DNA from 2 places in the Salipaludibacillus agaradhaerens genome. Region 2 is predicted to be linked to the other one. Evidence: riboswitches for the same ligand, from Rfam matches in the RefSeq annotation. Region 2 holds a riboswitch; the other holds the start of a gene.
The links. Region 2 has a riboswitch for thiamine pyrophosphate ahead of tenA (thiaminase II). Riboswitches for the same ligand answer to the same signal wherever they lie in the genome.
Positions count from the first base shown of each region.

Region 1: it holds a riboswitch for thiamine pyrophosphate, as region 2 does, so the genes downstream of both, thiD (bifunctional hydroxymethylpyrimidine kinase/phosphomethylpyrimidine kinase) here and tenA (thiaminase II) in region 2, are expected to answer to the same signal.

Region 1 is NZ_KV917378.1:1,471,280-1,484,028, reverse strand. It holds gene BK581_RS07220 (hypothetical protein) at 1-46, shown strand, start outside; gene BK581_RS07215 (GNAT family N-acetyltransferase) at 155-616, opposite strand; gene BK581_RS07210 (NUDIX domain-containing protein) at 970-1,410, opposite strand; TPP riboswitch at 1,853-1,951, shown strand; gene thiD (bifunctional hydroxymethylpyrimidine kinase/phosphomethylpyrimidine kinase) at 2,042-2,863, shown strand; gene BK581_RS07200 (TIR domain-containing protein) at 2,947-3,420, shown strand; gene BK581_RS07195 (thymidylate synthase) at 3,401-4,378, shown strand; gene BK581_RS07190 (class I SAM-dependent methyltransferase) at 4,391-5,158, shown strand; gene bcmE (thiamine pyridinylase) at 5,188-6,459, shown strand; gene BK581_RS07180 (helix-turn-helix transcriptional regulator) at 6,648-6,857, shown strand; gene BK581_RS07175 (hypothetical protein) at 6,854-7,318, shown strand; gene BK581_RS07170 (GyrI-like domain-containing protein) at 7,434-7,832, opposite strand; gene BK581_RS07165 (hypothetical protein) at 8,135-8,320, opposite strand; gene BK581_RS07160 (permease) at 8,668-9,534, opposite strand; gene BK581_RS07155 (ArsR/SmtB family transcription factor) at 9,622-9,939, opposite strand; gene BK581_RS07150 (TIGR04053 family radical SAM/SPASM domain-containing protein) at 10,120-11,223, shown strand; gene BK581_RS07145 (hypothetical protein) at 11,398-12,749, opposite strand, start outside.
Region 2 is NZ_KV917378.1:1,219,938-1,232,686, reverse strand. It holds gene BK581_RS05945 (hypothetical protein) at 65-271, opposite strand; partial or broken gene BK581_RS05940 (SpoVR family protein) at 363-1,631, shown strand; gene tenA (thiaminase II) at 1,681-2,346, opposite strand; TPP riboswitch at 2,573-2,676, opposite strand; gene pgeF (peptidoglycan editing factor PgeF) at 2,883-3,713, opposite strand; gene BK581_RS05925 (hypothetical protein) at 3,878-4,063, opposite strand; gene BK581_RS05920 (hypothetical protein) at 4,505-4,723, opposite strand; gene BK581_RS05915 (hypothetical protein) at 5,932-6,243, shown strand; gene BK581_RS05910 (aldo/keto reductase) at 6,297-7,280, shown strand; gene BK581_RS05905 (M3 family oligoendopeptidase) at 7,393-9,093, opposite strand; gene BK581_RS05900 (ketopantoate reductase family protein) at 9,357-10,274, shown strand; gene BK581_RS05895 (peptidoglycan-binding domain-containing protein) at 10,335-11,291, opposite strand; gene BK581_RS05890 (GNAT family N-acetyltransferase) at 11,449-11,994, opposite strand; gene map (type I methionyl aminopeptidase) at 12,554-12,749, shown strand, end outside.

The sequences.
Region 1 (12,749 bases), 250 kb from region 2:
ACCAGCGCTCGTATTTACTATTCTTTATTTCTTTTTTATGCGTTGACGATTTTTATGTGAATTAACTGAGAGTATGGTATTGTAAACCATTATACCTCTTGTTTGTTAGGTGTAGAGTTGACATTATAAGTTAGTATGTTTAATCAACTACATATTAGAGCTTCAGTTTTAAACCTTCGTGCGTAGCTTTAAAACCTAGCTTCTCATAAAAGCGCAGAGCATCGGGACGTTGTTTATCCGTTGTCAATTGAACTAAATGGCATTTCCTTTCTTCTGCGCGCTTTATAGCCCAGTGAATAAGTTCTGTCCCTACACCTTTATTTCGAGTTGATGCGTCAGTTCTAACCCCTTCAATAGTGGCTCTCCATCCCCCTTGATGCGTTATATATGGGGTAAATGTGATTTGCATAACCCCGATAATGTCATTTTTTATACAAGCTATAATTAATTCATTATTTGGATCGGTTGTAATAGCATGAAATGCTTTAAGGTAACTTTCGGGAAGGGGGTGCTCGTTTCGCTCTCTTTGCCTACCTAATACATCGTCTGAAAGCATGGCCACAATTCTAGGCAAATCCTGTTCTTTGGCAGTTCGAAACGTTATGCTTTTAGTCATTGCAAAGCCTCCTCCATAGTGTGTTTCTTTAATAATTGAGTAGAAATAAAAGAATATAACTTCTTTTGTAAATAGTTGCTTGTTTTTAATCATAGTTTCTTAATATAAGGTTTAGTCCACAATGTAGTAATGCTGACAGTTATTTTTTACAGCGATTTCATAATGAGGTTTTTAAAGTATAACACGTCTAATATGAAATAGATTTCATTATATGCGGATGATAAAAAGTCACTGAAACGTAAGGCGGCGCCCTCCTGAGGAGGAAGCGCAGTCTGAAGTGAAGTCACATTCATTATTTGAACTTTCTATTTTATTTTCAATGATGAGATTCATTCAGTTATAGATGATGTTTATTATCTGATAAAAGCTGTATCACAATTTGCAAGAGCATCCTTTAACCAACGGGGATGCATCGTAAGTAAGTTTTGTGGAAGCTTGTTAGGATCATAGAATTGTACGGCAAGTGATTCATCAGAATGGCATTGTAGTTCTCCCCCAATTATTTCTGCAAGAAAACAAGTTGTAATAAAATGAACAGATTTCCCGTTAGGGTAGTTGAAAACTTGTGATGCCGGATCTGAATATACACCGATAAGCTTCTTAATTGTTACGTCTAAGTTAGTTTCTTCTTTCACTTCTCTGACAGCGGCCTCTGTCACAGTTTCTCCTATTTCTATATGTCCAGATGGAATGCCCCACAACCCCACGTCAGCCCGCTTCTGCAAAAGGACGTGGTTCTCTTCATTTAAAATAATAACAGCAACACCAGCTCTTAATTCATCGATGTGATGCATAAACTTAACGCCTCCTTTTAAATATAAAAAACGAGAAGAAAGGTTTACAGCGCATACTAAATACACTGAACCTTTCCCCTCGGACCTTTTATGTCAATAGGTGCCTTTTACATACGTAAAAGATGTAGACCTCGGTCACAGACCTATTTACTAGCGGAACCCTATCTACAGTTTTCCAGTTCTTCAATAATAGTTATGACATTGTTAACTGTTTACTATTTTATACTCTAAAAGGAAAAAAATAAAGGGATTTCAAGGAAAAAAACTTAAATGATTGATTTGAAAACATTTTTTACTTTTTTTAGTATAAGTAGTATAATGTAAGAAACAGAGAAAATTAGTATAAAAATGGGTGATAAATTAGTATGGAGTCAAGTTCATTACTGAGAGCATAGGAGGATAATAGATATAGATTGACAGATTATTATACATAATTAAAAAGTTAATGTTGCGGGGGAACGATATAGTTGAGAAGGTAAAACCTGACCCTTTGAACCTGATTACAGTTAATACTGACGTAGGGAGCAATTACATAAACCGTATGTATTGCAGCGCTTTCTACTATGACTATTAGGAAGCGTTTTTTAATATTTGTTTGCATCTATTTAAAATATTTGAGGAGGCTTTTAATATGAAAACAGTGCTTAGTATCGCTGGCTCCGATTGCAGTGGTGGCGCAGGAATTCAAGCAGATTTAAAAACATTTTCAGCTCATGGAGTTTTTGGGATGAGTGCTATCGTATCAGTCGTTGCTGAGAATACGAGCCGGGTCATTGATATACAGGATGTAACGCCTGATATGATTGAGAAGCAAATTGATGCTGTCTTTGAAGATATTGGGACAGATGCTGTCAAAATAGGGATGTTATCGACACCGCAGTGCATGAAAGCTGTTGCCAAAAAACTGATAGAATATTCACCGCGTAATGTTGTTATAGATCCTGTTATGTATGCAAAGAATGGCGCACCATTAATGGATCCTAATGCGGTAGAGACGTTGATTGACGTCGTTATTCCCCATGCAGATATATTAACGCCAAATATCCCTGAAGCAGAAAAAATAGCTAATGAAAAAGTGACGAATACGGCTGATATGGAGACTGTTGCCAGAAAAATTCACCACATGGGGTGTAAAAATGTTCTTGTCAAAGGTGGTCATGCTATGGGAGATGCTTTGGATGTGTTGTTTGACGGCGAATCATGCTATCACTTTAAAACACGTAGAATTGAAACGAAAAACACCCATGGAACGGGTTGCACTTTTTCTTCTGCAATCGCCTCTAATCTGGCGCTGGGAATGCCAGTAAATCAGGCGGTAGAACTAGCAAAAGAGTATGTGACGACAGCTATTGCCAACTCACTTGCTATTGGAAAAGGAAATGGTCCAACACATCATTTTTACGATTTATATAAAAATGGCCTTAAAGCGACTAAAAATGAAAGCTTAAAATAATGCGAACTAATCATCAACTTAACCCTTTGAATGGCTTCTAGTAGCTTATGAATCAAAAATTCAGTAGTAAGGAGACATGTTATATGGGAAAAAAAATATTTTTAGCAGCTCCGTTTAAAAGCTTAGTAGATAAAGAGACATCCATACTTGAAACTAACATGAAAAAGCGACTTATAGATTTAATAAATTATTTGGAGGATTTAGGATATGAGGTTCATAATGCCCATAAACGAGAATTATGGGGAAAGGAGTTTATGACGCCAGAACAGTGTACAAAAATCGACTATGATGAAATAGAAAGTTGTGACATTTTTATCGCTTTTCCAGGACTTCCAGCCTCTCCAGGGACCCATATTGAGATCGGATGGGCATCGGCATTTAATAAAAAAATGATCCTGTTATTGTTTGAAGATCTGGAGAATTACGCATACTTAGTAAGGGGATTGCACACTGTCTCAGACGTTAATTATATCGTCTATAGTGAAGAAGATTCTTATATGGACAGATTAGATGCGCTTATAAAGGAGATAGAAAATAATGAAGTTCAGTCACTTTGAAGAGGCTTACCTTCACACCATGGATCAAGTCTATTATTCTCCTGAGTATGAGAATAATCCGAGAGGATTTAAAAGTAAAGAACGATTAAATTGTTCATTTGAAATTAAGAATCCCATTGAACGAGTATGTTATAAACCATCTCGCCAAGAAAATATAATCTTCAATTTTGCTGAGGCTCTTTGGTATTTATCAGGAAGCAATAAGTTGGATTTTATTAGTTATTACGCTAGCAATATCGCAAAGTATTCTGCTGATGGTGAGATATTGACTGGGACTGCTTACGGTCCGAAACTGTTTTCATTTGGAGAGAACAAGATCAATCAATGGGAAAGGTTAATTAACGTATTAATAGAGGATAAAGATACGAAACGTGGGTTTATTCAAATATTTGATGCAAATGAAGATATTTTTTTACGCAATATTGATGTGTCATGTACGATAGGCTTACAATTTTTTCAAAGAGAGAATGACTTGCATTTATGTACTTTTATGAGAGCGAATGATGCGTTTCGAGGTATTGTAAGCGATATATTCTCGTTTACATTTATTCAAGAAATGATGGCGACGCAATTAGGTTTAAACACTGGTAAATACTATCACAATGTGGCGACGATGCATATATATGAGCCCGACAATCCAAAGGTTGAGAGTGTGTTATCAGATGAAACGAATACTTGTCAGTTGAATTATTCATTTCCGTCTATGCCACACAAAAATAATTGGGAGGATTTGAGGACAGTTATTGAATATGAAGCATTATTAAGAAACAGGGAACTGGCATTATCAAAGGAACAGATTGATGCTATAGAGATTGACGAGTATTGGAAACAGCTCATCACGTTGTTTGCTATCTATCAAAGCATCTATTATTCAAAAAAAATAGACGCACAGTTGTACCATACTCTGTTACCGATCTATCAATATTTTGTTAAAAATAAATGGGCAAGTCTTTTATAGGAGGATGAGATCATGGGGACGTCATGGAAATCATCAGATGTCACGGAAAAATTTAATGACTATAATGACATGCTTGAAGATATATTAGGGTTTCAAGTATTATTCGACGAAATAAAAGAAAGCAGCCAAGCCCATCATATACTTGATTATGGATGTGGGCCAGGGAAAGTAGCTGAACGATTAGCTGGACTTAACGAAAATTACCAAATCGTAGCTGTAGATGAGTCTAAAGGTATGGTAGACATTGCAAAAAATTATCGCCATAAAGAAAATATTGATTACCGGCTTATAGCCAATGATAATTTAAGTTTTTTACAGGATAACTCAATGGATATTGTGATCATTTGCTTTGTGTTTATAAATATATCGAGTGAAGAGCGGATAGGAAACGTCATTAAAGAAATTTACAGAGTTTTAAAACCTTCTGGAAAATTACTGATTTTAGATTCTAACCCAAATGCGATCGGCTATGAATTCTCAACATTTAGAAATGGTGTAAAAGGCAAGACCTATAAAAACGGTGATAAGAAACAACAATTTTTGCATATTTTAAATAGGCCTGACTTAGTTCTAGATGACTATTATTGGACACGAGAGTTTTACATGTCAGTTTTAGAGGAGGCGAGATTTAGCGAAATTGGTACATGTGAACCGACGATTGAGACGCTCACAGCTAGGAAAGTGGAACAGGCTAAACAGAAATACAATGTCACAGAATGGGGAGATGAAAAAGATCAAGCCCCCTTTATTATTTTTAAAGCGAAGAAAACGGACATGTAGCTAATAGATGTAAATTTAAAGGAGGATATATGATGAACAGGCTTTTATCTATAAAGGGAAAAATAGCTTCCATCATGAGTATACTCGTTTTCACAAGTATTTTTAGCTATTCGAGTCACGTTTACGGAGATGGCCAACTTACAGAAACGGAAGAGTTAGATTCATTGACTGTAGCTTTATATCCTTATGTGCCAGATTTGGAAAGGTTCGAAAAGGCGGTTGCCGAAGAATGGGCTACCGTTCAACCAGATGTGGCATTGAATTTTGTAGATTGGGATGGATATTCTTCGGATCCATATGAGGATTTAGATGTGTTTGTTTTTGATGCGATATACCTTTCTCATTTTATTGAGGAAGACTATTTGATGCCACTTACACATGATGAGATTGATGAAAGTTCAGATATTTTATCATTCGCATTAGATGGCGTCACAGTTAATGATCATGTTTATGCAATTCCACAGATCGTGTGCACGAACTTGTTATACACAAGAGCAGATGATTCATCCCTGTCAGAAGTGTCATCAGTTCCTGAGTTATATCAGAAGGTTGGGCCTAGACAATCTAGTGGCATTATTCCAGAGCATGGTGAAGGTCTGTTAATAGACATGTCAGGTAGTACAACGAAAGTTCTTATGTATCTTGATGCGCTCCTTGATACAACAGGCGTCTATACGGACTATGACGTTTTACCAGAATTAACTCACTTAAACAGAAGTGCGTTGAAGAGTCTTGTCATGTTACAACGAATGGCAGGAGCGCAACAGTCAAATTATTGGCCAGACAATAATGATCCCTATATCCGAGCTAAATGGTTTGAAGAAGGCTATGGCAAAGCTTATATTGGTTACACAGAAGCTATGTCATCCATGGGTGATTTTGCTAATGACGTTAATTTCAAAACAATATCTTTATCAAATACGACAGATATCCCAGTATTTTATGGTGATGTGGTCGGCATAAATTCAGCAATCACTGATGAAGATAAACAGGAAGTAGCTATTGAGCTAGCTAATGTTATTGCCGCATCAGACACATTAGTTGATGCTGTGGCACCAGACGAGAATAATCCCTATCCCCAATACCTGCTACCAGCGAGAGAGAGCGTCTATGATAAGTTAGCAGGGGACTATCCGATTTATGGAGAGTTAAAAGGTATAGCAACCCATGAAAACAATAAACTATTTAAGATGGGACCAGATGCTCGACCATGGCTGGATGAAGCGAAACCTATTATTGCGGAGAAGTTAGCCACAAAAGCCAGTAAAAAAACACTAGATTATCGTCCTGCAATTAAATAACTAGATCGTAAAACATGACAGGATCATAAGGCTAATATCATCTGAAATCTAACATTTTGAGATGCTTTTATCAATTAGAGATAATGGCATCTTTTTTAGTTGTGTAAAGTTAACTTTACAAAATGTATAGTTTGTTTTACAATATATCTGTAAAGTAGACTTTACATTTTGGAGGAGGAAGGATTCATGTGTTAATAAATAACGTGAAAGAATTACGTGCAAAACATGGGATGACGCAAAGTGCTTTAGCCGAAAGAGTCAATGTGACGAGACAAACAATTGTAGCATTAGAAAAAGGGAGTTATATCCCATCGTTAATGCTAGCTATGAATATAGCTAAAGCCTTTGACTTAGCTATTGAAGATATTTTTTTTATAAAGGAGGAGGATGAAACATGAGTATCTTTCGCCATATAGCCATCACTATGACGTTAGTAGTATTATTTGGGTGGGTCATGAGTGAATTCTATTTAGCAATGGTGGATATATCGCAGTTCAATCCTAGTGCTGGAGATACGACGATGTTTGAGATAAATCTTAATCCGTTGCTTGCCTTTGTTTGTTTAGGTGGTGTGACGACTTTTGTCCGTCTTCGAAAGCGTAAGAAAGAGGAATGGTCGAAAGCCTTGTTACTGCCTGAGGAATTTAACGAAAAAGATGAACGGGAGACTGAATTAACGAATCGAGCTTGTCGGGCATCTTATATTAGTTTAATGTGGGCCACGCCGATCATTTGTGCTCTGTTGCTTTTTTATCCAATTGTATCAGAGACAATCCCATTTTATCCGATTATAATTTTTCTCTTATTGCCTTTAACCCAGTTATTAACTTACATCATCTCATGGTATCGACATTATTAATCTTAATTCTGTTTTAAGGGTTAGGATCTTCTCTTCAACTCAACGCGTAGTCTACATGAGAATTATTAATCAGGTGACGTCGAGACGCCACCTGATTTCTCGATACTTCAATCATTTATTTTATAGCAATATAAATGTTAATGTCGCCATTTACTTGGTATTCTTCATAATCATAGGAGTAAGCTCGTTTTAATTCACCTGATTCTTCTAGATGCCAAATTTTTTGCCACGCCTTAAAAACGCCTTGTTCATCAGTTGTATCGACGTTAAAAATCTCATATTTTTCATTTTCTGAAAGTGATAAATCAGCCGCTTCCTCTGTCGTTTTAATTGCGACACTCAATGTATAGTCCCCTTTATAGTCACTCTCATAATCATGATATAGTCCGTATAGGGAATCATGATGATCAGCTAGCTTAGAACTAGCGGCTTTCCATAGCTCAGTTATTTTTTGCAATACGAGATCATCATTAAAATTGTTAGTTCGTGTACTTTGAATAAGTGATAAGTTCATGAGATTAGCTCCTTTTTGGTATGTAATGGTAAACAGCAATCGGGCTTTCGAGTTGTTTAATTCAAGGGAGTATAGGCTATAAAGATAAATATGGGAACATGTGTTCTTAAATAGTTTAGCATATATCTTTTTTCTTGTCTATTGTAATTGTAAGAGTTAATTGCTCTCAGCAAAGGGAGAGGGGGGATAATAAATGAGCGGTGGTCATGAAATATCGAGGGGTAGTTCGTTTACTTTGCGAAACACATTTGCATACTAAAAGACATGTTATTTATTGTCAAACAACATGTCAAACGTTATATCTAATTGAAAAACAGGTAATAAAGGGCGCCTGCTACAATAAAAAGTGGTGTGATGACATATAAGGAACGTTTAACGCTCTTAAAAAAAGCACGGCTTCCTCGGCCTTTTTCCTCCACAACTGCAAGCTCAGCGGCAAGCCAAAACAGAGTCACAGCACCTATCCCGATTCCTAGTATCCAACCCATCATACCATCCTTTCCCAGTTTAATAATTAAATTGTAACACAGCTAAGTCGAGTGAATAATGATGTTTTTAAAGCAATAACACGCCTAATATACAATAAGTATTAATTTTATCGTAGACAACCATCCGGCTGAAATGAGACAGTCATAGTCATGATTTGAATTTATGACTTTCATTTAGCTAAGTAGTAGATTAATTTTCTTTAGAACAGGAGGAGTTATTAACAGTGTCTGCTGTTATTTTCACTTGACAACAAGTCGTTGTTTTAGATTTTTTACTAGTAGAAGTTAAAGCTTTAAACTATTTTTTCATAGGGTGTCACCTCCTTTTTATCATAGGATTTTTTATGCTAAGAAATGAAATAGAAGATAAAACCTGAAATAGTTGACATGGCGATGACTGAGATGACAAACATGACGATGAGTGTTTTCTTGAAGATCGCTTTTAATAACACTAGCTCTGGCAGACTTGCGCCAGCAGAACTTATCATCATTGCCATGACGGGGCCAAGGGCCATGCCATTCATGATTAAAACTTGTGAAATAGGAATCATACTCGATAAGCGGATGTATAAAGGAATGCCGACAACCGCTGCTACTGGAATGAGCCAGAGGGCATCTCCGCCGAAATGAGCGCTAATAAATTCAGCTGGTACGAGTCCATGAATGACGGCGCCAATTGCAGCACCGAGTAATAAGTAAGGATAGACATTTTTCATTAATGTTAACGTGTCTAACCACGCGTGCTTAAACGAAAAGCGAGAATTTTTTGCCTGATAGCCTGTCATGATGACTTTTTTAACGTCTTTCTCAAACCCGAATTTCTCTAAAGATAGTCCAATAACTAACGATAAAGTAGCGGTAATTAACATATATATAATGGTTACTTTCCAGCCCATGATTACTGTCATAATTGTTAAAATAGTTGGATCAAGTACAGGTGAAGCGAATAAAAACACCATGACGATCCCGAATCTTACGCGGTTTTTAAGCAGGTTAACAATGATTGGGATCGTGGAGCATGAGCAAAAAGGCGTGATGAAAGCAAATAATAGGGCAATAATTGCGCCAACTAATGGATGCGACGTTTTCAGCTTTCGCTCAACTTTATCGTAAGGTATGTAGCTTTGAAATAAATTAATGAGAAAAGACACGATGACAAAAAGAGCCGTCAATTGGAATGCCAGTGTAGCGAAGCTTATAAATGTGTCGACCATAATAACCTCACCTTTTAAAATTATTTGTTTGTAAACTTTACATCAAAAAAAATTGATATATTGAATAGTAATTAACCCCGGTGACCGTCACGAATCAGCCGGGCGTAGAAGACAGCAGAGTTCCTCTGAAAGTAAATGATTAATAACATCAGAGTGAATAGTATAATAGTTCCAAGTTCCTCTTTTTTCTTTTAATATTAAATCTGCCTCTAACAAAATTTTTAAATGATAAGAAAGCTTTGATTGAGGAAGATCTAGTACCTCTGTTAAATCACACACACATGTGGCCCCTTGTTGACAGAGAAGCGAAAGAAGATGCAACCTTTTTTGATCAGCCAGTGCTTTAAAACGCTTCTCGTATAGAGAGAAGTCAGGTAAGGCTTTAACTGGTATTGTCTTGTTCATATCATCACCCTTATATCAAATTTATTTGATTTATGGAAACGATACCACACTTGAAAATTATTGGCAAGCGATTAATTATAAAAATTGCAGGTATATTTTTAGCAATCGTGATATCTCTCACATCGTATTCCTTGAACTCCTTCTATAATAATTAAGAGAAGAAAATGAAGGGGGTTAACGATGAAACTACCCAACTTTAATCAAAATCCTTTTATTGTCATATGGGAACTGACGCGTGCTTGCGAGTTGAAATGCCTTCATTGTCGAGCAGAAGCACAATACCATCGCCACCCTTTAGAATTGTCATTTGAAGAAGGGAAGGCATTAATAGATGAAATTTACGAGATGGACAATCCGATGCTCGTTTTTAGTGGAGGAGACCCCTTAATGCGTCCAGATGTGTTTGCCCTTGCTGACTATGCAACGCAAAAAGGTGTCCGGTTATCTATGACCCCAAGTGCCACGGAAAATGTGACAAAACAGGCTATTGAGAGGGCAAAAGAAGTAGGTCTTGCTAGGTGGGCTTTTAGTCTTGATGGGCCTACAGCGAAGATTCATGATCATTTTAGGGGGACAGAAGGATCGTTTGCATTGACGATGAAAGCGATCTCGTATTTGCAGGAATTGGATGTGCCGATTCAAATTAATACCGTTATCTCAAGGTACAATTATGAGACGTTAGAGGAGATGGCGGCATTAGTAGAGAGGTTAGGTTGTGTGTTGTGGAGTGTGTTTTTTCTTGTGCCGACTGGCAGAGGAAAGGAATCAGATATGATTGCCCCCGTAGAGCATGAAAAAACGTTTCTATGGCTATACGAATTAAGTAAACGGTCAACATTTGATATAAAAACAACAGCAGCACAGCATTATCGTCGTGTTGTTATTCAACAAAAAATGAGAGAGAGCACTAGTGGAGACAAATCAATTCGCTATAAAGATGTATTAAGTGAAGGACATACAGGGAAAATCGATGGTCTTGGACGAGCGCCAAAAGGGGTTAATGATGGAAACGGGTTTGTATTTATTTCACATATTGGAGATGTTTATCCAAGTGGACTATTGCCCGTGAAATGTGGGAATGTACGGGACACCCCGATTGCAGAGATTTATCGAGAATCTCCCATATTAAAACAGCTTCGAACACCTGATAACTATAAAGGGAAATGCGGGACTTGCGAATTTCGTTACGTGTGTGGCGGCTCCCGCTCTCGCGCTTATGCAATGACAGGTGACTATTTGGAAAGTGATCCGTTTTGTATCTATATTCCGAAAGCATTAAGATAACAAGTTATTAATTCTCGTAAAATAGACAGGCTATGGAATATGTCGATTTGAATTATTAAACAGATCAAATGAAGCATTGTGAGAATAATAATTTTTGATATGGAAAATGGCTCTCACAACTGTGAGGGCCATTTATATTCACGGGGTTCTGTTTCAATGTGTCAATCTATTGTGTTACTCAGGGATGTAATAGTCTGATGTACCGTTTTTTACTAACCCGTGGTCTTCCAAATCGACTACAAATAAATAGAACGATTCCGCGTCCATTCCTGCATCTTCATGGGTAATTAACCGTTCTTCAATCAACGAGATAAGCCATAAATCATCTTCTGTCAGTTGTCCGTCATTTACCTCATTATTCTCATCAAGAGCGGCTTCTTCTTGATCACCATACAATAACGCGGCGATACTCGCGATATAGTCATCGAATGCTTGCTCTAAATCTAATCCTAAATCTGAGAATATGTCATGGGAGACAGAATGGCGCTCTTCATTATAAAAAGTAAACTCGGGATCTTGATTATACGTGAAGACGTTTGAGAATGAAGCTTCTAAGTTATAGTGTATGCCTTCTTCTTCAAATTCAAATGAAAAGGTGAGTGAATTTTCGATAATTAAGCCGTCTTCGAGCAGAAAACCTGCGGAAATAGTCCCGGTTATATCTTCATCTACGGCATTTTCTAGTTGCTCAATCCCTTCGGTAACACTTTTTTCTGTAACATCTTCGTAAATGGCTGTCATATCGGCATCTTCTTTTACAGCTTCTAATGTGGCAAGTTCTGCTTCAATTAGAAGATCAAATTCTAAATCGGTATATAACCAGTCATCTTCCACAGTGATAAAACCTGTGTCATGATGCTCTGAAATATAGTCTAGTGTGTGACCGATCATAAATTCATTAAGTTGTTGTGTTGTCTCATCACTGTGAAAGAAGCTTTCTTCTAAAGTAACATTTTGTGTCAATTGCGTTTCTTCAAAATACTCTTCAAAAATAGGCATAAAAAGAGGATTGAACTCGGCCGAGAAAAAGTCCCCCATCTCCTCATTATTTCCAAATAAATATAATTCTTCTTGGACCATAGGGACGTTAGGAATAATTTGATACGAGAAGGTGTCTATCATTTCTGGCATAAATGCTACATATGGGTCCAAATCGATAGCCATTTCATCTTCAATTTCATCAATGTAAAGATGGAATGGCATCGTGAATAAAATATCTTCCCCATGTAAATCACTCGTTAAATGCAAATCACTTGTTAACTCTAAAACATGATTTTCATTATCTAATATAAGCGTTCCTGTACCAGATATATCATCAAATAGATCGGTTACTAAGTCGAAAATCATTTCCTCATCACCGTAAAGAGACCAATCTTCCGAACTAGCATCAGACGTAAGACTAATATCAAATTCACTATCAATTTGGACAGTATCTTCAGTAAAGAGCCCCTTAATAGCATTTGCCAATTTAGCCTCTGCGGACGTAAGAAGGGAATAGCCAATGAGGCCTGCGATGCTAAGGATAA
Region 2 (12,749 bases):
AATTATATGTAAAGTAAATTTGAAAAGTTTTTTGAAAAATAAAAAAGCCAGCCTCTCGGCTAGCTCATTCAATTTTCCTCAACGCCACATCTTTTGTCTTATCCTTATCCCACCAGATGAGTTTCTTTTCCACAAGGGCATCAAGTACCTCGTCTAAGTCTCTGGGCGTTTTACCTGTGAATTTAAGTAAATTGCTATATTTGGTGTTCTGATCTTTTATATGCTTGTGATTAAATACAATACGGTACACTTTACGTTCTGCGTCTGTCATGTTATCACCTCATCATTATTTTACTCAGATTGAGCGACAAAGACAAGAACATAAGTTCCCGTACAAGTTTGTGGTTTCATTAGTATGATTCTTTGCTAAACAATTCCATAAAATGAAATTGCAATATGATTTAGGGCTGAGTAAAATATATGAATTAGTGATCAATTCAGATCCTTGCTACGCTTTTTTACTTGATACGAACTCACTTATTCAGAATAAGTTGATCATTGCCCATGTGTTGGCACATTGCGATTTTTTTAAAAACAATGCTCGCTTTGCTCATACGAGGCGAGATATGGTTGAAAGTATGACTGCCACTGCGGAACGAATTCATCATTACGAAATGGTGCATGGTAAAAAAGAAGTCGAAGTTTTTCTTGATGCGGTATTGGCTATACAGGAGCATATTGATCCGAGTATCCAGCGTTCAAAATTAAATTGGACGATGGAAGATGTTTGGGTAGAATTAGAAAATGAGAATGATAAGGGAGTAGAGACTCCTTATGATGATTTATGGCAGTTAGATAAAGCTAAAAAGGATGTTCAAACGGTTAAGAAACCTAAAAAGAAAAAACAGTTTCCACCAGAACGAGAAAAAGATCTTTTATTATTTATTGAACATTACAGTAAGGAGCTTGAAGATTGGCAGCGAGATATTTTAACCATGATGCGTGAAGAGATGCTCTATTTTTGGCCACAATTAGAGACGAAAATTATGAATGAAGGATGGGCAACTTATTGGCATCAAAGGATTTTAAGAGAAATGGCATTGACGTCTGAGGAGGCAGTGGAGTTTGCAAAGTTAAATGCTGGCGTGGTACAGCCGTCAACCACACAGATTAATCCTTACTACCTTGGATTGAAGATTTTTGAGGATATTGAAAAGCGTTATGATAACCCAACGAAACATATGATTGAAAAACAAAGAATTAAACGAGGAAGTGGGCGGGAAAAGATTTTTGAAGTAAGAGAAATTGAATCAGATATTTCCTTTATCCGCAATTATTTAACGAAAGAATTGGCAGCCGAAGAAGATATGTATTTATTTCAAAAAGAAGGTAAAGAGTACAAAATCATTGATAAAGAATGGGAGCATATACGTGACCAGTTAATTTCAAGCAGAGTTAATGGAGGGTTTCCCTTTATTAATGTCGTAAATGGTGACTATCTTAAGGCGGGTGAGCTTTATTTATCTCATGAGTATGAAGGAGTAGAGTTGGATACGACATACTTGGAAAAAACGCTACCTTATATTTATCAACTTTGGGGAAGACCTGTGCATTTAGAAACAGTTTTAGCTGATAGAGCTATCGTGTTTTGTTGTGATGGTAAAAAAATTAATAAACGATACGTAACATGAGAGAAGAGTTCCGGGGAGAAAAAGCACGCCCCGGAATTTTTTGTATGATTTAAACAGGCCAAGCTTGTTCTGTATAAGCCATGTCAAAGAACATATATTCCATTTTGCAGCCGTTTATAAAATGCTGGCGCATTCTTTCACATTCAGCTTCACCAGCATCTTCAGCAAGCTCATCTAGCCATCTCAATGTTTTAGTAATGCTTGGCATTTCTAGATTGCCGTAGAAAGAGATCCAAGGATAGAAAGGGTGACTTTCATCAGGTTTTACGTCGTTCATAAGTCGTTCTCCGATGTCCAAGTAGATCCATGGACAAGGGAGTGCCACAGCCAGCGCTTCTCCTAAGGTGCCGCTTTGGGCTACTTGTAGCATGTAACGACTATAATGGTGGGCATTTGGTGCAAGATTTTCGCCTTGGAGCGCCTCATAGTCTACACCTGCTACATGACAAAAATTATGATGTGGGTGGGTTTCATCGGCTAAAATGAATGAAATGCCTTCATTTAGTAAAGCCATTTTTTCTCTATCCGTGCACTTAGCCATCGTATATGCTCTCGTTTGTATCATGGCGTTCAAATACTCGAAATCTTGTTTAACGTAGTGAATAAGCTGGCCCTTTGACAATTCTCCCTTGCCGATCCCTTGTACGAAAGGGTGATTATAGCAAGCATCAAATAAGTGATTCGTTTCTTTCCGAAGTGTGGTTGTAAAACTCATTATTTGCCTCCTTTAAAATGAGACAAAATCCAACTAGAGAAGGTCATTCAGCTAGGCTTAATGAAGATTAGGAGAGGTGAAATAGACGAATAGAATACTAGGCGTCACAAAATATTGTATTTTAAGACACCAATATTATTAACGGACGAGGTGTAAAACAAAACGTCATTCCTTCAAAAGGAATGACGTGATCAATAACTATCCAAGTCTCGCTAAAATAAACTGAGTTATCGCTACGCCACTTTCCTACGCTAGTATGAACTAGATCAGGTTCAAAGGGATTAGGATTACTACCTATCTCAGCCCAAAAAGGCACCCCTAGTGGATTTTGTCTATGAAATTATACGTTTACTTTACCATGACTTCCCAGGAAATTCAATGCGATATTATTTGTTTTCTGAATTTTTGATGAAAAATGTATCTATCGCACCTTACCTAAAAGAAACGAATGTCTCGCTTTTGTTACGTGTATGCTTTACGGTTCGTTCATGGAAAGGAAGCTGCTGGATAACATATTAATATGCTATATCGCGAATTCAGGTATTTTTAAAACCGATGAAACTAAGCATTCTACCAGTTTTTCCGTTATCCCTTCGATGGGAAAAAAATAAACTCTTTTCACAACTGGTACAGTACTGTGAGACGAGAATGTTAGCTCTATCAATACCAGCATTCAGTAGTAACAACAAATTTAGTTTTTTTAAATCAAGACTGTATTGATCATGACTTACTTTTTCATAAGGTGAATTCGAAATTTGGCTAGAAGAGAGTATGTCATTAACTTCCTTAATGACTCTGTCATCTACCATATAGCAACAAGGGCCGATTGACGGCCCTATAGCGGCGTAAATTTCAGTGGGAGGGATAGATTCGTTAATTTTCCAAAGTTCCACCATCTTCCCAGCGATGTTTTTAACCGATCCTTTCCAGCCAGCATGAGCGATGCCGATTGTATGATGTTCAGGAGCCATATAATAAATTGGGACGCAATCTGCATAGCAAAGGGCAAGGAGGGTATTCGTTTCTGTCGTGTAAAAACCGTCTGTTCCTTTAATACTGTCCTGATAATTGAGTGTCCCGTATCCTGTAAGGTCTTTTGATATTTTGACAATATGATCTTCGTGTACTTGCTCAGCACATGCCCAGTTTTCTAATGGAAATTGGAGTAAATCAGCTAGGAGTCTACGATTTTCTCTTACATTAAGATTCGTATCATTAACGTGCAGACCAAGATTATTTGAGGTGAAAGCGCCGCTGCTTGTACCACCCCGTTTTGTTGTAAATCCAGCTAATATATTCGGTGAGAGGTTGTTCCAGTCTTGCAAAAAAGTTATTGCATCTGTTTGCATTTGAAATGGTTCTTTTATCATGCCCATATACTCTCCTTAAAAATAACATCTATATTATGTGAAGAAGGATCAACCGTTAATAGTCAATTTAGTGTATGCTTGGGCTAGCCAAAAAGTGTGAACAATGAAAAGAGTGGAGAACTGTCCTTTCTATGTTTTTCTAACAAATCATAGAGGGAACATTACTTTTTTTTCTCATTAGCACCATACATATCATAAGCTTTTTGCGTGTTTTTCCGAGCAGTTTTTTTAGTTGATTGTTTTAATTTATAAACAGTAAATGAAGCGGCAGCAAATACGATTATCATTGCAATATAAGCGTATCCCATACCACTGTCAGAAGGGTCTGGCACAGTGAAAATATCCATATCAAACGCCCCCCTTTCTAAAAATCTTTATTAAATTTATTATAACAAGTTTAGCGGATTTTTTCCTTTTTTAACGAGTTCACGTTATCTTTTAGGGGTTAAGGGCTTAATACACAGGCGATCACTCCTAATACTGGGAAGATGAAAATAGCTAAAAGTATTTCCTGATAACCATCCAAAAGATCAAAAACAAGCCCGAAGCAAGGGGATCGAATGCTGAAGCCATAACAGTGACGGCGGTGGCAAATCCTTTAATACTTCCGATATGTTTTCTCCCGAAATAATCTGGCAGGATCACGGAGATGGAAATCCTTTCAATTCCCCCCGATCAGTCCCCAATAACATCGGAGGCCAGGCCCCACATTTAAAAATGGGTAAAATAAAGCAAAAGAATAAACCCAATTTGTCCTACAAAAACAAAAGCAAACATCTGATTTACTTTCATACATTCCATTGCAAATCCTGCATGGTGATTGGGAAAACGGCAATAGCCATTAGGCTTAATACAAAAGCGGCGCCTGCTGGAGACACCCCTCTGAGGTTAAGAATAGATACTAGATGAAATGTTAAACCTTTATTTATCATTGAAGGAATATCGATGCAAAGAAGAATTAGCCAAAATTGTAGCGTTGCCATGGCCTCTTTAAGTGTCCGCGACATGTCTCTTCACGCCATCACGAACTAGTTGCTGTTTTAGTGTGCTTACTATATTTGTTATCCAGCAGTCCCCCCATATCTTCGGGTTTATTTCCCATCATAAAGTAAACGGCTGGAGCAAAGATAACTAAAATCAATGCTCTTAAAATTCTCTACGCATTTTCCTATCTGTATTCATTAATTAACTAAGAATTAAAGGGAGAGAATAGTGTAGAAACGGAGAAAGCCACCGATCATTATTAAGCTGAAAGCACGCCCACGTTTTTCAATAAACCATTAGGGGATTGGGACTAGAGTCATAGATCCTTGTCCTAGCAACCTAATTAGGAAAAAGCCAATGAAGAGTATCCATGGGCTTATAACGAAGCTATTCCAAATACAAACTACAAACGAGAAGAACACTGACGGTAAGTGACATGCGCCTTTCTCCAAATCTGTCTATTGAATTTCCTAGAAGAAACAGCAGGAATCCAGCCTGCTGAATAAAGCTCGGAAACGAGAGAGGGATCCCAATTGAAGTTCAAAATATAAAAATCAATAAAGATCGCGTTAGAGTAAGTTTGATTAGATATGGAAAAAATAGGCTCATTACACCTATAAATACGATGTACCAGCCATAGAAAATGAGGGACGGAGCTGATTTTCTGGTTGTTTATCTATCGTAGTCATATCCTTTCATGTTAAGCTTTAAGGAGAAAATAGGCCATGTATTTGCATCACAACCTTGAAATAATAGGATTTAGACAAACGAAAAAACACCTAACGGATAGGTGTTTTTGAAAGGGGTTTCATACGTGCGATCCAGCTGTTTGAAACAAGAAATACGTTACTTTCCATTAAACAGGGGGCTTCCTTGCATGTATAAGCTCATTTAACAAGCTAAGCAAAGAAATGACCCATAATAGCAAAGAAGAAGACAATACTAAACCCTAAAAAAGTTTTTTTCAATGCAGCTCCCTCCTTTAAAAAAAGTGTTTTAAGCTCAAAATCAGCCTTAAATGTGTATATAACATCCTAAATAGAAATTAAATGATTTCATCACTCTATAACTCATTATATCGGCATTTTAATATATATATCGCTGTATGTGAAGAGGTTTTTAATTATTTTCTTGAGAAAAATATCGACATATTTTTATGTGGTTTATTTAGAAGGTCACGATGCATGTGTGATACATTATTGTCAAACGAACGACAAAAAGGAGGAAGTTGATGACTCTGCTTGCCACGCAGCCTTATTATAAGGTTGAAAGAGAAGTAAACAGTATCGAACAAAAGAATGTAGAATATGAAAGAATGATGTATTTGTATAAAGATAAGCTTGTGACGAAGCGACGGGAATTTCCTGCTGAGAAGATCTTTGACATGTCATATAGGGAACTTCCGGGAGGTGAAGGGCTACTTTATATTCATACGAGTCAAGGGGTATTCTCTTACACGGTAAAGTCAGATCCATTCCCTTTTATCCAAACATTTAAAAAACGAGAGAAAGAGATTTTGGATGAGTTAAAGAAAGAGGACTAATTCAGCAGGTGAGAAGGGCAAGGTTGTTCATGGGAGCCAAAAAGGAGGATATAATGAACTATCGCCGTTTGGGAAGTACAGATTTAAAGCTTAGTGAATTAAGTTTCGGCACGTGGGCCATCGGTGGGGCGTGGGGGAAGACGAGTGATAGAGAGGCCCTGGAAGGATTAAATAAGGCGATTGAGCATGGTGTTAATTTTTTTGATACAGCCGATGTTTATGGGGAGGGACGTAGTGAAAAATTATTAGCTAAAGCTACAAAAGGAAAAAAGTATGACATCTATATTGCAAGCAAATTTTGTCGTTCAGGAGATATCCATGATCCTCTAACTTATTCAGAGCCTTCCGTTCGAAAGTACCTTGAAAACTCCCTTAAACGCCTTAACCGAGAGTACATTGATTTATATCAGATTCATTGTCCACCAATTAAGATTTTGCAGGAAGGTAATGTGTTTGATGTGCTTGATAAGCTACAAAAGGAAGGGAAAATTCGCTATTACGGTGTAAGTGTTGAAACAGTGGAAGAGGGATTACTTTGTCTAGATCAGCAAAATGTAAGAGCTTTGCAAGTTATTTTTAATATTTTTAGGCAAAAACCAGTAGTGAATTTGTTCCCGAAAGCAATTGATAAAGGGGTAGGCATCTTGGCAAGAGTACCTTTAGCTAGCGGGCTATTAACTGGGAAGTTCTCTGAAGGACATCAATTTTCAGAGGATGATCATCGTCATTTTAATAAAGATGGGGATCAATTTAACGTAGGAGAAACATTTGCAGGCATTCCCTTTGATAAAGGGGTAAAATTAAGCAAAGAGTTAGCGTGGATCGCTCATGAGAGGGAGAGTATGGCAACTGCTGCATTGAAGTGGATATTAGAGCACCACGCTGTTTCCACTGTCATTCCAGGCTTTAAAACAGCTGATCAAGTTGAAAGGAACTTAAAAGCTGTTCACGAAAAGAAATTTTCTCAGAGAGAGATGACGAGGCTTGCAGAATTCTACAAACATGATGTACATGATTATATACGAGGACCCTATTAATAAGGAGTTTTGAAACAAGCCTAATTAGGAGTGGAGGGTTAAGAGGGGAAACACTCCTACTTCCCCCCTTCTTACTTTAAAACACACAAAAAGCGGTTATACGATGATGACGTTAGTTTAAGTCAGTCACTGCCGCCAGCTCATCTTCTAGAAAATCCATCAAATTTTTAATCATAGTTTCTGAAAAGTCAAAGGAAATTCCTGCAACAGCATAAACTTCTGGTAGAGAACAGGAGGCACCAAGCTTAAGAGCCTTTTTGTAATTTTCCAACGTTCTTTCTCGATTCTCGCGATATTGTTTATACATTTGCAGTGCACCTAGCTGGGCAATCACATACTCAATAAAATAAAATGGGACTTCATAAATGTGAAGGATACGCATCCAAGAATTTTCAGCCCATGTTTCGTAGCCACTCCAATCAACAACCGAGGAATTGTAATATTTTTGTAACTCGAAAAATTTAGCATTTCTTTCTGCGATTGAATGTGTTGGATTTTCATAAAGCCAATGTTGGAATTGATCGACCACAACTCCCATAGGTAGAAAATTAATAATCCCTTTTAATAGCTCTTTTTTGGCACGAATGAGGTCGGTTTTATTCTCGTAAAACTCATGCCAATGGTCCATTGAAAATAGCTCCATACTCATACTAGCTAATTCACTTGACTCCATTGGTGTGTCACGATATTTACTTAACTTCAATTCTTTTTTTAAATCATTATGAATACAATGGCCCATTTCATGAAGAAGTGTAATGATATCATCGTGTGTTTGTGATGCATTCATAAATATAAATGAAAGCTTTGAAACTGGTAGTGGTGAACAAAAGCCTCCAGGGGACTTTCCTTTTCGTGTTGTCAAATCAAGCATATAACGTTCATCCATTGTTGTTAGTAGATCAGCAAATCGGCTATCCATTTTAGAAAGAATGTTAGTGGTACGTTGAACGAGCTCATCTCTCGTATTAAAGGGTTTCAATGGATGCTCGCCTTTCGCCACACCATTCGTGTCCCATGGACGGTAAAGGTCAACACCTAATTCACTTTTATGAGCCGCTTGAAGCTTTTCTTTAAGGGGAGTGACGTGTTTACGTACCGCTTCAGCCAATGTGTTGCAGTCTTCTGGCGTATAGTCAAACCGTTCGTATTTTTTAAACATATAGTCCCGATAATTAGATAACCCTGCATTTCTCGCTTTTTTTTGTCTAATCTGAATGAGGTCATCCATAATTTTCTGTAAGGGAGTTTCAATTATTGTAAAAGCTTCTGCGATGTGAGAGAAAGCCTCTTTTCGAACAGCCCTTTCATCATTTTCCAAATAAATAGAGAGCTCACTCAAAGTTTTCTCTTCTCCGTGCCAATCCACTGTTAAACGACTTGTATGTTCGAAATAATGAGTGGCTAATAGGTCCTCTTCGACTTCAAAAGCGATATTTTCCTCTCTAAATAGTGCCTTAGCATTCTCTTTACTTTTAATAAATTGCGTATAATGGCTTGAATCAAGCTCTATTTTATAAGGAGAAGCAAGAAATTTCTCATCCAAGAGAGCACTATATTTTTTAACTAAAGGTTCAATTGTTTGCTGATCGTATTCAAATTGCTTTTTTTTCTCTTCGGATTGGCTATAGCATTGGAAATCTATGTAATGACCTGTTAACCCCTCTTCTATTTCATCAAAAAATATTGATTGTTGAATGAGCCAATTTTCTAGGCTTTTGACTGAATCAATAGGTGTATCAAGCAGTTTTTTAAACACAGTTTCAATGGCTTTAGGCCTCTGGAAATCAATTTTTTCCTCATAAAAGTTAGCCATGTTTCGTCCTCCTTAAATTTTTAGTGCTCCTTTCTACAAGGATAATATAGATCATGATAAACGTCTAAAGAAATATTAAATAAACCTATAAAAGAAAGCGTCAATGCGAATAAGTCGTTTCGAGACCTTTTACGTGTACTAGAAGGTAAATGCAAACGGGATAGCTATAAATGTAAAATTAAAAGTGATTGAAAGCTAAAAGGAAATCATCATTTGGATGTGGAAAAAGATAATGACGTGAAAATGAGGAGGATGAAAAAAACATGAAAATATTAGTTTTAGGTGCTGGTGCAACAGGTGGGTATTTCGGTGGTCGACTTCTTGAAAAAGGGGAAGATGTAACATTTCTTGTAAGAGAAAAACGTCATAATCAACTAAAAGAAGAAGGATTAGTCATAAAAAGTGTGCATGGGGATGTGACATTAAAGCCACGGACACTTCTTACAGGAAGTGGTGATGAGCCGTTTGATGTGGTCATCATTGCTACAAAATCATATCATCTTCATGAAGCTTTACAAACAGTGGCACCGTTCGTCAGAGAATATACAACCATTATTCCGCTACTTAATGGTATAGAACATGTGGACGAGTTAACCGCTTATTATTCAAAAAATCAAGTGATGGGCGGCCTTTGTTTTATAGAGTCTACTTTAAACGAAAGAGGACATATTATTCAATCAAGTAGCGTGCATGAATTAACTTACGGGGAGTGGTCAGGGAAAAGGTCTCCTCGGACGAAGGAATTAGCGGCGATTTTTTCTGGAACGAAAGCATCTTTTCGTTTAAGTGATCAGATTGAACAAGATATGTGGCATAAGTATTTGTTCATTACAGTCCTTTCGGGCATAACATCCTTAATGCGATCAGCAATAGGGCCTATTCGAGATACACTTGAAGGAAGGACCTATATTCAGCAACTATTTGAAGAAGTGAGGATTACGATGACGGAGGAAGGGGCACCATTAGCTAATGGTATAGTTGAAAAGCAAATGAGGTTAATTGATAATGCTGATTTCTCCATGAAATCATCGATGCTGAGAGATATTGAAAAGCAACAACCTATTGAGGCAGATCATTTACAAGGTTATTTGCTATTGTTAGCAGAGCGGTTAGGGGTTGAAACACCACTATTAAGGCTGGTTTACCAGCATTTAAAAGTATATGAAAAGAATCTTGATTAAAAAGTGGTTTAATCAAGAAGCGAGGAGGTTGTCTAGATGACAACCTCCTCAGCATTATGCTTATGGTGTTTCAATAATAGTGACTTGAATGTCTTGTCGTCCAAAGGCGATTGCTTCTTCCTGAGAAGGGACATGTAAGTCGATGCGGTTTCCTGTAATAGCGCCACCTACATCACCGGCAATTGCTCGCCCATAACCTTCTACTTCTACAATTGAGCCTAATGGTATAACGGAAGGATCTACAGCAACAACTTTCTCATCTGGATTATTTCTTAGGTCAATCCCTGTTGCTGTAATGCCTGAGCAGCCCTCACAATAAGCTGTGTATGCTGTTGCTTCCATCGTCATTGTGCCTTCTGCTTCAGTATTAGAACTCGTTTCTTCATTGTTAGATTCAGCTTCAGCTGATTCATCATTAGCCTGAGATGTTGTGTCAACTGTTTCCTCTTGGCTTGCGTCTATATTGTTGTTGTATCTACTAGTTAGGTCATGTAAGGCTGCGTAAGTATGCGGACCTGCTATGCCTTCCTCATCTTCAACATCCTCTTCCTGTTGAAAGTGAATGAGAGCTTCTTCAGTAAGTTGGCCAAACTTACCGTCCAGATCACTATCATAATAGCCTAATTCAGCTAAGTCTTCCTGCAATGCGAGAACGAGGTCATTTTCGTCTCCTTGTTCAAGTCCAAGAAGTGCTCCTACTGTTTGGACACCTGCTAGCCCATCGACTAGCAGATCATATTCTTCTTGATAATCTTTTATAGCTTCCTTCGTGGCATCATCAAATTCAGAACTCCATTCGTCACTGTTCTCTGCTTTTTCGAGAAGCTCGTTTTCTTCAAGGAGTTCTTTAAGTTCCACGACATGCTCGTGGGATTTTCCTTTATATAGTAACTTTTCACCTAACTCTTCTTCTCCATCAGCTGCTTGAGCGTCTGTGCCTGTGAAGAAAATGGCGCCGGCTGCCACTGCTGAAATGCCCAATCGTTGAAAAGATCGGATTTTAGTATTTGGTTTCATAAATTGAAAACCTCCTTCATGTGTTTCCTCTTTCAACGATGCTTATCGTATCAACCCCTGGATAAAGGATCAATGGTTTCGGCTATGATTTAATGATTTGAAAAGGGATTGTCAAGGTCTGAAATGTCCCTGTCATTTATAAGAGAATGTTTCAAAGTTACTCATGGTTTAACGACATTGCTCGCCACTCATGTTCAAGAATACTCATTTCATACATTCCCCAATAGGCATTATCCACATTCACGTGATCACGAAAATAGCCTTCTTGAATAAACCCAAATTTTTCGTAAATATGTCTGGCTCGTATGTTTGTATCAAAAACGCCTAATGAGACTTTATGTAGTTGTAACGTGTTAAACGCATAGGAGAGTATTCTTTTTAATAATAAAGGTGTATATCCATTTTTACGTGCTTCAGGAGCTAACAATACTTTTCCAATACGGGCAGATTGATGCTGTAAATTCAGTTTTCCTAATGATATATGACCGATAGGGGAATCAGTAGTTTGAGAGAAAACGGTAAAAATGTGGACTTTCTGAGGCACTTCATAAGACGCAGTTATATAGTTAGTTAATTGCCTATCTGTTAAAGGGTAGTGAAATGATGGGCCTCCCCATTCCATTAATTGTGCTGGAGAAAAATTCTTCACCCATTGTTTTAAATAGATCGAATGTTCGTCAGTGTATGGCACAAGCTTAATCATATTAATCACTCCTTGTTTGAATTAATATTATGATTGTATGTCCAACTGAGAGGAAGCTTATCATTTATAGAGTGTTTCATAAAGTCAAATTATAAAGGATAATGTGATCTAAAACGACAATGTGAATATGAAAGGCCCTTTTCCTAGTTTTAAACATGATCGTGTTTAGTTGATTGAGAAGGGAAATTATTGGTATGATAGACCTTGATATAATAGGGGCTGATGTCGTGTGTGAGTATTATCTCACGGTTTTGTAATAAAAAAACTTTAAAAAAATGAAACAATAATCTGAAGGTGAAGGAAAAGAATTTTACTAAAGGTAAAATCAGAGTAAAATGTTAGATTCTAAAGGGTTTATGTATTCCACCTAGGAGTGTACTCTTCGCCACTAAAAGTGGAAATTAGAAAAGGATGTTCTGCACATGTAATGTACGCTTACATATGTGATGAGATATCATACAGAGGACGAATTGATGCAGTAAGTTACATGATATAGTTTATAACATATAGTGAACTAATTAATTGGTTATGTAATAAATGGCTAAAGGAGACGAGAGAGATGATTCAAAGAAAATCGGCACGCGAGATTGAAATGATGAAAGAGGCAGGAAAGCTAGTGGCAAGTATCCACCGTAAATTAGCAACACTGATAGAACCAGGTATTACAACACTTGAATTAGACGCATATGTAGAAAAAACCTTAACACAATTTGAAGCCAAACCGGCTCAAAAAGGCTATCAAGGCTATAAATTTG